3 regions of the Pseudomonas sp. FW305-E2 genome follow, and region 3 is predicted to be linked to each of the others. Evidence: predicted binding sites of a transcription regulator. Region 3 holds the regulator's gene; each other region holds the start of a gene.

The links. Region 3 encodes FliA, which starts transcription of late flagellar genes. Its sites were predicted from a motif close to CTAAAGTTTNNNNNNNNNNNGCCGNTAA; they were not measured.
Region 1: the regulator FliA is predicted to act here: its motif matches at 1,444-1,471, upstream of motA (flagellar motor stator protein MotA).
Region 2: the regulator FliA is predicted to act here: its motif matches at 1,939-1,966, upstream of AC3WLP_RS12525 (methyl-accepting chemotaxis protein).

The regions. Positions count from the first base shown of each region.
Region 1 covers NZ_JBYSYE010000003.1:165,296-168,571, reverse strand. Annotated here, with positions in the region: gene AC3WLP_RS04690 (HDOD domain-containing protein) at 1-1,405, opposite strand, end outside; gene motA (flagellar motor stator protein MotA) at 1,536-2,387, shown strand; gene motB (flagellar motor protein MotB) at 2,391-3,276, shown strand, end outside.
Region 2 covers NZ_JBYSYE010000012.1:85,988-89,263, reverse strand. Annotated here, with positions in the region: gene AC3WLP_RS12525 (methyl-accepting chemotaxis protein) at 254-1,879, opposite strand; gene pdxR (MocR-like pyridoxine biosynthesis transcription factor PdxR) at 2,150-3,276, opposite strand, start outside.
Region 3 covers NZ_JBYSYE010000010.1:113,858-117,133, forward strand. Annotated here, with positions in the region: gene flhF (flagellar biosynthesis GTPase FlhF) at 1-518, shown strand, start outside; gene fleN (flagellar synthesis regulator FleN) at 612-1,445, shown strand; gene fliA (RNA polymerase sigma factor FliA) at 1,442-2,182, shown strand; gene AC3WLP_RS11570 (chemotaxis response regulator CheY) at 2,290-2,664, shown strand; gene AC3WLP_RS11575 (protein phosphatase CheZ) at 2,686-3,276, shown strand, end outside.

The sequences.
Region 1 (3,276 bases), on a different contig from region 3:
CGTTCGCAGCCAGCGAGCGAAGCAGTACATGTTCGCTGCGGAACAAGGTGCGCAGCGGGGCGGGCAGCAGCGCCGAGAACTGGCTGTGGTTTTCCGGTGTGATGCGCAACTGCCCGGCCTGACTCAGCAGCTTTTGCAGCAGCTTGTTCTGCGATACCTGCAGGGCCAGAGCCCCGGCCTCCTTGGGCAGGCCGGCAATTTGCTGCACGCGCAGGTAGTCACTGGCCTTGTCCAGGCTAAGCAGCATGATGCGTTGCATGCCGCAGGCCAGCAGGGCCTCACGGGCCTGCGTGGCCAGGTGCACGGTGTTGGTGAACGGGCTGGGTTGGGCCAGCAGGTGCTGGCACAGCGTGCGCCAGCGTGCCAGGTCGTCGCTGCTGGGCGGTGGCGGGGCCAGCATGTCCGGGTGAGGGCGGCGTTGGTGCCACGGCCAGATCAAGGCCTCGGCCGGGTGGAACAGGGCATGCCGGGCGTGGCGGCGGGCGCTGGCGGCAGCCTGCTGGTGCACCTGCTGCTGCACATCTTCCAGCGAGGTTTGCAGGTACAGCGCGGTCAGCAGTTGCCAGCGCAGCAGGTGCGGGTTGTCCCAGCCGACCTGTGCCGCCAGGGCCAGGTTGTTGGCCAGCAGTACGGTATTGGCCGGCTGGTTGAACCAGCGCCGCAGGCCGGGCTCGGCGTCCAGGCGGTGTTGCTGGCTGAGCAGGTCTTCGTCGCGGGCGATATTCAGCACCTGGGCCAGTTGTTCGCGCTCTTCCAGTAGCAGGCGATAACCCTGGGTGACCCATTGGGGCAGGCGCCAATACTCGGCCATGGTCTGGCACAGCGCCATGATGCGCACGCCAAACAGTTCTTCCTCGACGTGGGCGGCGTCTTCACCTTTGTGGATAACCCGCAGCTCCCAAGTGTCGAGCAGCTTGGGGTAGGCCAGTGCCAGTGGCCAGAGTGGCGACAGGAACAGCAGGCTGCCCCAGTGAATCTCTTGCCACAGCCGTGCCAGGCGGCTGGCGAACAGGCCGCTGGCCTGCTGTGCCGCATGCTGGCTGATCATCTGGAACTGGCACAGTACCGGCGGAATTTCCTCCACGGGCAGCGCCGGCAGGCGTTTGAGAAGCTGCTCGCTGCGCTCCAGGCCCAGGCGGTTGAGGGCGACTTCCAGGCTTTCGGCGGGTTCGGCAAGGCTGGCATTGGTGGGGTGATTGGCTTCGCGCATCACTGACAGCACCAGTGCCGGGCTATCCTGCATCAGTTCGGCGATATCGCGCAGCGAGCGACGGCTATCGTGGATGGCAGCCATGACCCGGTCGTAGCTGTGCTTCGGCACGGGGATGCGAACACTCTCGAGCAGCTTTACCCAGGCCTCTAGCGTACGCGGGGCCTGAGTGGGCACCTTGGTTTCAATTGGCATTTTGACATCAGTCCGAACTGGCTTTTCGCATTGAGTGGCTATAGTCTGGCGCAGTTCTGCCGATAAGTAGAAGAAGAGTTTTAAAGCTCCCGTCTCTTCCCCTGACCACGACAGCAAGTGCTTTGAACCTATGGCTAAAATTATCGGCATCATCGTCGTATTCGCGAGCGTGCTCGGCGGCTACGTGCTCTCCCACGGCAAGATCGCAGCGCTGATCCAGCCGTTCGAAGTACTGATCATCGGCGGTGCGGCCTTTGGTGCATTCCTGCAGGCCAACCCTGGCCACATGACCATGCACGTCATCAAGAAGTCGATGAAGATGTTCGGCTCGCGCTTCAGCCATGCCTTCTACCTGGAGGTGCTGGGCCTTGTGTACGAAATCCTCAACAAGAGCCGTCGCGAAGGCATGATGGCCATCGAGGCCGACATCGAGGACGCCGCTGCCAGCCCGATCTTCGCCAAGTACCCGACGGTACTGGCCGATGAGCGCATGACCGCGTTCGTCTGCGATTACCTGCGCATCATGTCCACCGGCAACATGGCCCCGCACGAGCTCGAGGGCCTGTTCGACATGGAACTGCTGAGCATGAAGGAAGAGCTGGAGCACCCGTCCCACGCGGTGACCGGCATCGCCGACGGTATGCCCGGGTTCGGTATCGTTGCGGCGGTACTGGGTATCGTGGTGACCATGGCCTCGCTGGGCGATGGCGATCAGGCGGCCATCGGCATGCACGTAGGTGCGGCGCTGGTGGGTACCTTCTTCGGTATTCTGGCGGCTTACGGGTTCTTCGGCCCTTTGGCCAAGTGCCTGGAGCACGATGCCAAGGAAGAACTGAACCTCTACGAATCGATCAAGGCTTCGCTGGTGGCCTCGGCGTCGGGCATGCCACCTTCGCTGGCGGTCGAGTTCGGGCGCAAGGTGCTGTACCCCAAGCACCGCCCAAGCTTCGCCGAACTGGAACAAGCGGTTCGCGGTCGCTGAGTCATGGAGAACAATCAGCCCATCATCGTCAAGCGCGTCAAGCGCTTTGGCGGCGGCCACCATGGTGGCGCCTGGAAAATCGCCTTTGCCGACTTCGCCACGGCGATGATGGCGTTCTTCCTGGTGCTGTGGCTGTTGTCCACGGCCACGCCTGAGCAGAAGATCGCCATTGCCGGCTACTTCCAGGACCCTATTGGTTTCTCCGAGAGTGGCACGCCTTATGTCATCGACCTGGGGGGTTCCCCGGAGATGGCGCCGGATAAAACCATCAATCCGGAAGTGAAGACCGAGCCGACGCAGCAGTCCCCCACTCAGCTGAACAAGGACCAGGTCGAGACCATGGCCGAGCAGGTCGAGCGCGAGCGTCTGGAGCTGTTGCTGCAGGAACTGCAGAACAAGGTGGAAGAGAACCCGCAGCTGCAGAAGTTCAAGGACCAGATCCTGTTCGAGATCACCCAGGACGGCCTGCGCATCCAGATCATGGATGCTGAGAACCGACCGATGTTCGACATCGGTAGCGCGCGCCTGCAGCCTTACTTCGAAGATATCCTGCTGGCCATGGCCGACACCATCAAGGCGGTGCCGAACAAGATCAGCATCAGCGGCCATACCGATGCCAAGCCGTATGCTGGCACTGGCGAGTACGGTAACTGGGAGCTGTCGGCCAACCGCGCCAACGCCGCGCGGCGTGCCCTGGTGGCGGGTGGTTACCCCGACGGCCAGGTGGCACGGGTCGTGGGGTACGCCTCGTCGTCACTGTTCGACCGCAAGGACCCGTTCAACCCGGTCAACCGCCGTATCGACATCATCGTGCTGACCAAGAAAGCCCAGCGCAATATCGAAGGTGAGCAGGGTGCGCCGGAAACACCGCCAGCTGCGCCAACGGCAC
Region 2 (3,276 bases), on a different contig from region 3:
GCATCAGGCTCTGGCGCGGCTTGCCCGACCAGGGTGTCGGGACCGGTGTTCCGGTTCAAGTGCCTGACCCGGCCATTCGGCAGAGGTCAGGCAGCGACGAGATACTGTGTCCATTGAATTCTTCAGTGAAGGGAAAAAAGGCCCCGCGCTCGGGGCGGTCGAACTTTATTCAAGCGTAGTATCGAAGTCAACCCGCAAGGGGAACTTTAAATAAGTTTAACCTTATCTTAATGTTCCACGCAGGCGCAGCGCCTCAAACCTTGAACCGCCCCACCAACGCCGTCATCTCCCCCACCAGCCCCGACAACGCCTTGCTCGCCTCGCTGGTCTGCTGCGCACCTGCCGCGGAATGGTTGGACAGTTCGCGGATGTTCAGCAAGTTGCGGTCTACTTCCCGCGCCACCTGAGCCTGCTCTTCGGCCGCACTGGCAATGACCAGATTGCGCTCGTTTATTTCGCCGATCGCACTGTAGATGCCCTCCAGCACTTGTCCCGAGGCCAGGGTCACGTCCAGTGTCGACTGGGCGCGGTTGGTGCTGGCCTGCATGGATGCTACCGCAGCTTCGGTCCCCGCCTGTACGCTGCCGATCATCTGCTCGATTTCCTGGGTCGATTGTTGCGTGCGGTAGGCCAGTGTGCGCACCTCATCCGCCACCACCGCAAAGCCGCGCCCGGCCTCACCGGCACGGGCCGCCTCGATGGCAGCATTGAGCGCCAGCAGGTTGGTCTGCTCGGACACCGAGCGGATCACTTCCAGCACCTTGCCGATGTCCCGCACCTGCCCCACCAACTGCTGCAGGTGCGCACTGCTGGTCTGGATCTCGCGGGTCATGGCTTCGGTGCCGTCGATGTTTTCGCTGACCTGCCGGCGGCTTTGCGCAGCCAGCTGGTTGGATTCACTGGTGGTTTGCGAGGTGGTGATCGCGTTGCGCGCCACCTCCTCCACTGCCGTGGTCATTTCGGTCACGGCGGTGGCGGCCTGCTCCAGCTCCTGCCCCTGCTGACGCAGGTTGTTGGCGCTTTCCTCGGTGACCGCGTTCAACGCCGTGGCGGCGGCGTCCAGCTGCCGGGCACAGTCGTTGATCTGCCCAAGGGTGTCGCGCTGGCTCTGCTGCATGCGCTGGAGCTCATGGAACAGTTGCCCGATTTCGTTGTTACCCTGCCCTTGCACCGGCACGCTCAGGTCGCCACTGGCAATGCGCCGGAAATGCCCACCGGCTTCACGCAGGGGGTGCAACACACGCTGGGCAATGAACGCCCAGCACAGCACCGCCAGCACCACGGTCATGCCCAGCAGGCACAGGCTCAGCAATTGCGCCCGGGCCAGACGCCGGTCGGACTCGAGCATGATTTGCTGGCCACGTTCGCTCAGTGTGGTCACCAGCTGCTGGCGCAGGGTTTGCAACCGCCCCATGGCATTACCGGCATCGCTGTTGACCTTGAAATACTGCTCCAGCGAACGCTGGCGGGTCGCTTCACGCTGCCCGGCCACCGCCTTGGCGTATTCGGCAAAGGTAGCCTGCAGCTCGGTTGCCAGCACGCGAAGGGCGGGTTCACGGGCGTTTTCGACAAATTCGTCGACCAGCGCCTGGCTCTTGTTGTTCAGCTCCACCGACAGCGCCATGCGCTTGCCTGCACTCTCGTCATGGCCACCCAACTGCTCGATAAAGCCCGAAGACACGTTGGCGCTGGAGCGAATCGCCATCAGCAACGCATTGTTCAACCGGTCCGACTGGTGCGCAGTCTGATCCAGTTCAGTGATCTGCTGGTCGCTACCCACGGCAGCCCACCAGGCACTGGCCGTCGAAAACAGCAGGGTCAGGCTGAACAGCGACAACACCCAGAACATTCCGGTGCGAATTTTCAGGTTGGCAAGCATGCGGGCAGTACTCCTTGTTGGCACCACTTCTGATCGAAGATTCGAGGGTGGGTGTGCTGCTATCGGAGGTGCTGGCGCAGGCTTGAGGCGCCGAGATGCGGTTATGTGCGGTAACCGAACGGAATGCGTTGAGGCCCAGAGGCCTCGCGCCCCTTGGGGGCGTAACCCTCCTGCACAAATCCTGAGCCCACCGCGATCACTGTGGGAGCGCGCTTGCCCGCGAACACGGGCGAAGCCCGTGCCATCCCCTGTCGCGACACAAGGCCATGCCTACAGCCACCGCGCCTTGCCAATCGCTTTCGCGGCGTCTGCCAGGCGTTGGGTCGCCTGCCGAATCTCATCCGCATCCAGCGAAGCAAACCCCAGGCGCAAGGCATTCTCGGCATGGCCAAACGGTGAAAACTGTCGCCCACTGCGCACCACCAGGTCCCGTTCCAGCGCTTTGTCGACCAACTGATCCACATTGATCTCATCGGCAAACCTCACCCACAGCGCCAGGCCACCTTCTGGCGCCTGCACGCTGATCTGTTCGCCAAACGCATCGCGCAAGCACCCCAACAAGGTTTCGCGCCGGCGCCGGTACTCGCGGTTGACGCGGCGCAAGTGCTTCTTCAGTTCGCCATCATTGATCAGGTCCGCCAACATCTGCTGCATGACTGCATCGCCCTGCCCCAGGGTCAACATCGCCCTGCGTTCCAGCACGGTTGTCACTTCCACCGGTGCCACGATATAGCTGCAACGGAACGTGCTGCCCAAAGGCTTGGACAGTGAGCCAATGTAAACCACGTGCCGCTGCTGGCGGTCGCTGGCCAACGGCAGATAAGGCCGCCCGGCAAAGTGGTATTCGTAGTCGTAATCTTCTTCGACCACGCAAAAGGCATGCTGGCGCGCCAGCTCCAGCAGCTGTTGCCTGCGCCCGGCTGGCAGGCTGACCGTGGTCGGGAACTGGTGATGGGGTGTTATGTACATCATCCGCACCTTGTGCTGCCGGCACAGGGCATCTAGCTGATCGACCCGGCACCCCTCATGGTCCAGCTCCACAGTCACCAGGCGGGCACCCAGCTGACGGAAGATCTCCCAGGCGGGGGGGTAACTCAGGCGCTCGACCAGCACAACGTCACCCGGCTTGAGCAACACACTGGCCACCAGGGACAGCGACATCTGCACCCCCTGGGTCAGGCAGATATGCTCGGCGCCAACGTTCAGGCTGCGATTGTGCCGCAGCATCTCGGCCAAGGCGCTGCGCAGATTGCGGCTGCTGCACTCGCTGCCGTGGCGCACGCTATTGCTGCTGAAGCTGCTGCGCAAGGCATTGCGGTAATAGCGGTGCAGTACAGCCTGCGGTAGCAGGCGGTGGTCACAGGCGCCGTTGTCGAAGAACAAGGCCCCCAGCCGCC
Region 3 (3,276 bases):
AGCTCAAGACCCTGGGCCGCATCCTCAACGTGCCGGTGACTTACGTCGACCCGGGCCAGTCGCTGGCAGCAGCGCTGGAGCCACTGCTGCGCAAGCGCGTGGTGCTGATCGATACTGCCGGCCTGCAAGCCAGCGACCCTGCGCTGCGCATGCAGCTGGAAACCTTGGCCGGGCGTGGCATTGCCGCGAAGAACTACCTGGTGCTGGCCACCACCAGCCAGAAGCAGGTGCTGACCGCCGCCTACCACAGCTACAAGCGCTGTGGCCTGGCCGGCTGCATCCTGACCAAACTCGATGAAACGGCAAGCCTTGGCGATGTGTTGAGCCTTGCCATCAGTCATGAACTGCCAGTGGCCTATCTTACCGATGGCCCACGCATTCCTGACGACCTGCACCTGCCAAGGGGCCACCAGTTGGTCACGCGGGCGGTGAATGTGCAGCAGCAGGACGAGCCCAGCGAAGAGGCCATGGCCGACATGTTCGCTGATCTCTATCACAACCCACGGCGAGCGGGTTGACCATGAAGCGTGTGCAAAGTCGCTATGCCAAGGGGCACGCAGAATTGCCCTACGTGTGGCCTGAGTCCCAGCGAGACAAGGTAAAGAACAGACATGGGTAGCATGCATCCCGTACAGGTGATCGCCGTGACCGGTGGCAAAGGTGGCGTCGGCAAGACTAACGTTTCAGTGAACTTGTCCCTGGCGCTGGCCGAGCTTGGCCGCAGGGTCATGCTGCTGGACGCCGACCTGGGCCTGGCCAATGTCGACGTGTTGCTGGGCCTTACCCCCAAACGTACCCTCGCCGATGTGATTGAAGGGCGTTGCGAGCTGCGTGACGTGATGCTGCAGGGCCCCGGCGGTGTGCGCATCGTACCGGCAGCCTCGGGTACCCAGAGCATGGTGCATCTGGCCCCGGCCCAGCATGCCGGGCTGATCCAGGCGTTCAGCGAAATCGGCGACAACCTCGATGTGTTGGTGATCGATACCGCTGCGGGTATCGGTGACTCGGTGGTCAGCTTCGTTCGCGCCGCCCAGGAAGTGCTGCTGGTGGTGTGTGATGAACCTACCTCGATTACCGACGCCTACGCGTTGATCAAGCTGCTCAATCGCGACTATGGCATGAACCGTTTCCGTGTGTTGGCCAACATGGCGCAGAGCCCGCAGGAAGGGCGCAACCTGTTTGCCAAGCTGACCAAGGTCACCGACCGCTTCCTTGACGTTGCCCTGCAGTACGTGGGTGCCGTGCCGTACGACGAGTGCGTGCGCAAGGCGGTGCAGAAGCAGCGTGCCGTCTACGAAGCCTTCCCTCGCTCCAAGTGCGCGCTGGCCTTCAAGGCGATTGCCCAGAAGGTCGACAGCTGGCCGCTGCCGGCCAATCCGCGCGGCCATCTGGAGTTCTTTGTCGAGCGCTTGGTGCAACCCACCAGCGCGGGACCCGTACTATGAACGCCAGTGGCTTCAAGATGTACAGCCGGGCGGCGAAGGACGCCCAGTACGAGCTGATCGAACGCTACGCCCCGCTGGTCAAGCGCATCGCGTACCACCTGTTGGCGCGGTTGCCGGCCAATGTGCAAGTCGAGGACCTGATCCAGGCCGGCATGATCGGCCTGCTGGAAGTGGCCAACAAATACGACGCCAGCAAGGGCGCCAGCTTTGAGACCTACGCCGGCATCCGCATCCGCGGGGCCATGCTGGACGAAGTGCGCAAAGGCGATTGGGCACCGCGTTCGGTACACCGCAACACCCGTATGGTCAGTGATGCCATGCGTGCAGTTGAGGCCAGAACAGGCCGTGACGCTAAAGATCATGAAGTTGCTGCCGAACTCCAATTGAGTCTCGATGATTACTACGGGATCTTGAACGATACCCTGGGCAGCCGCCTGTTCAGCTTTGACGACCTGTTGCAGGACGGCGAGCACGAAGGGCTGCATGAGGATGGCGCCAGTGGCCAGGTCGAACCTGCGCGCGGCCTGGAGGAGGAGCGCTTCCAGGCTGCCCTGACCGAGGCTATCGCCAACCTGCCGGAGCGTGAGCGCCTGGTGCTGGCGCTGTACTACGACGAAGAGCTGAACCTCAAGGAAATCGGTGAGGTGCTGGGTGTCAGCGAGTCGCGGGTCAGCCAGTTGCACAGCCAATGTGCCGCGCGCCTGCGCAGCCGCCTGGGGGAATGGCGGGTGCGTTGAGCCCACTGTCGTTGCAGTCGTTTTCCACGTTGTACCGAATTGAATGAGTGCGTGCTCGGTAGGCCGAGCGCGTTTGAGACTGCTTGGAGGTCTAATTGGACAAGAACATGAAAATCCTCATCGTTGACGACTTTTCGACGATGCGGCGGATCATCAAGAACCTGTTGCGTGACCTGGGTTTCACCAACACCGACGAAGCCGATGACGGCACCACGGCGTTGCCGATGCTGGAAAACGGTCACTACGACTTCCTGGTGACCGACTGGAACATGCCGGGCATGTCCGGCATCGACCTGCTGCGTAAAGTGCGTGCCAGCGACAAGCTGAAAAGCATGCCGGTCTTGATGGTGACCGCTGAAGCCAAGCGCGACCAGATCATTGAAGCGGCACAGGCCGGCGTCAATGGTTACGTGGTCAAACCGTTCACCGCTCAGGTGCTCAAAGAGAAGATCGAGAAGATCTTCGAACGCGTCAACGGCTGAGTCACGTCAGGGGGGCGCGTCATGGATTCATCACAAACGTCTTTGGGCGAGTTCGAGTCGACCCTGAAGAAGCATGCCCAGGAGTTGGTCGAAAGCCTGGAGCGGGGCCGTTTCGGCGAGGCGGTGCAGTTGATTCACGAACTGAACCAGACCCGCGACCGCGGCCTGTACCAGGAAGTCGGCAAGCTGACTCGCGAGCTGCACAGTGCCATCGTCAGTTTCCAGATCGACCCCACCATGCCGCAGGCAGAAGAGGTGTCGCAAATTACCGACGCCACCGAGCGCCTGTCGTATGTGGTCAAGCTGACCGAGGGCGCGGCCAACCGCACCATGGACCTGGTCGAGGAAAGCACACCGGTGCTCAATGAGCTGGCCAGCGAGGCCAAGGCCCTGAGCACCGACTGGCAGCGCTTTATGCGCCGCGAAGTGGCTGCGCCGGAATTCCGTGATCTGGTCAAGCGCGTCGACAGTTTCCTGACGCACAGCGCCGAGGGTAACCGCAAGGTTTCCGGGCACCTCAATGACATTTTGCTGGCCCAGGACTATCAGGACCTGACCGGCCAGGTGATCAAGCGCGTCACCGCACTGGTGACCGAGGTGGAAAGCAACCTG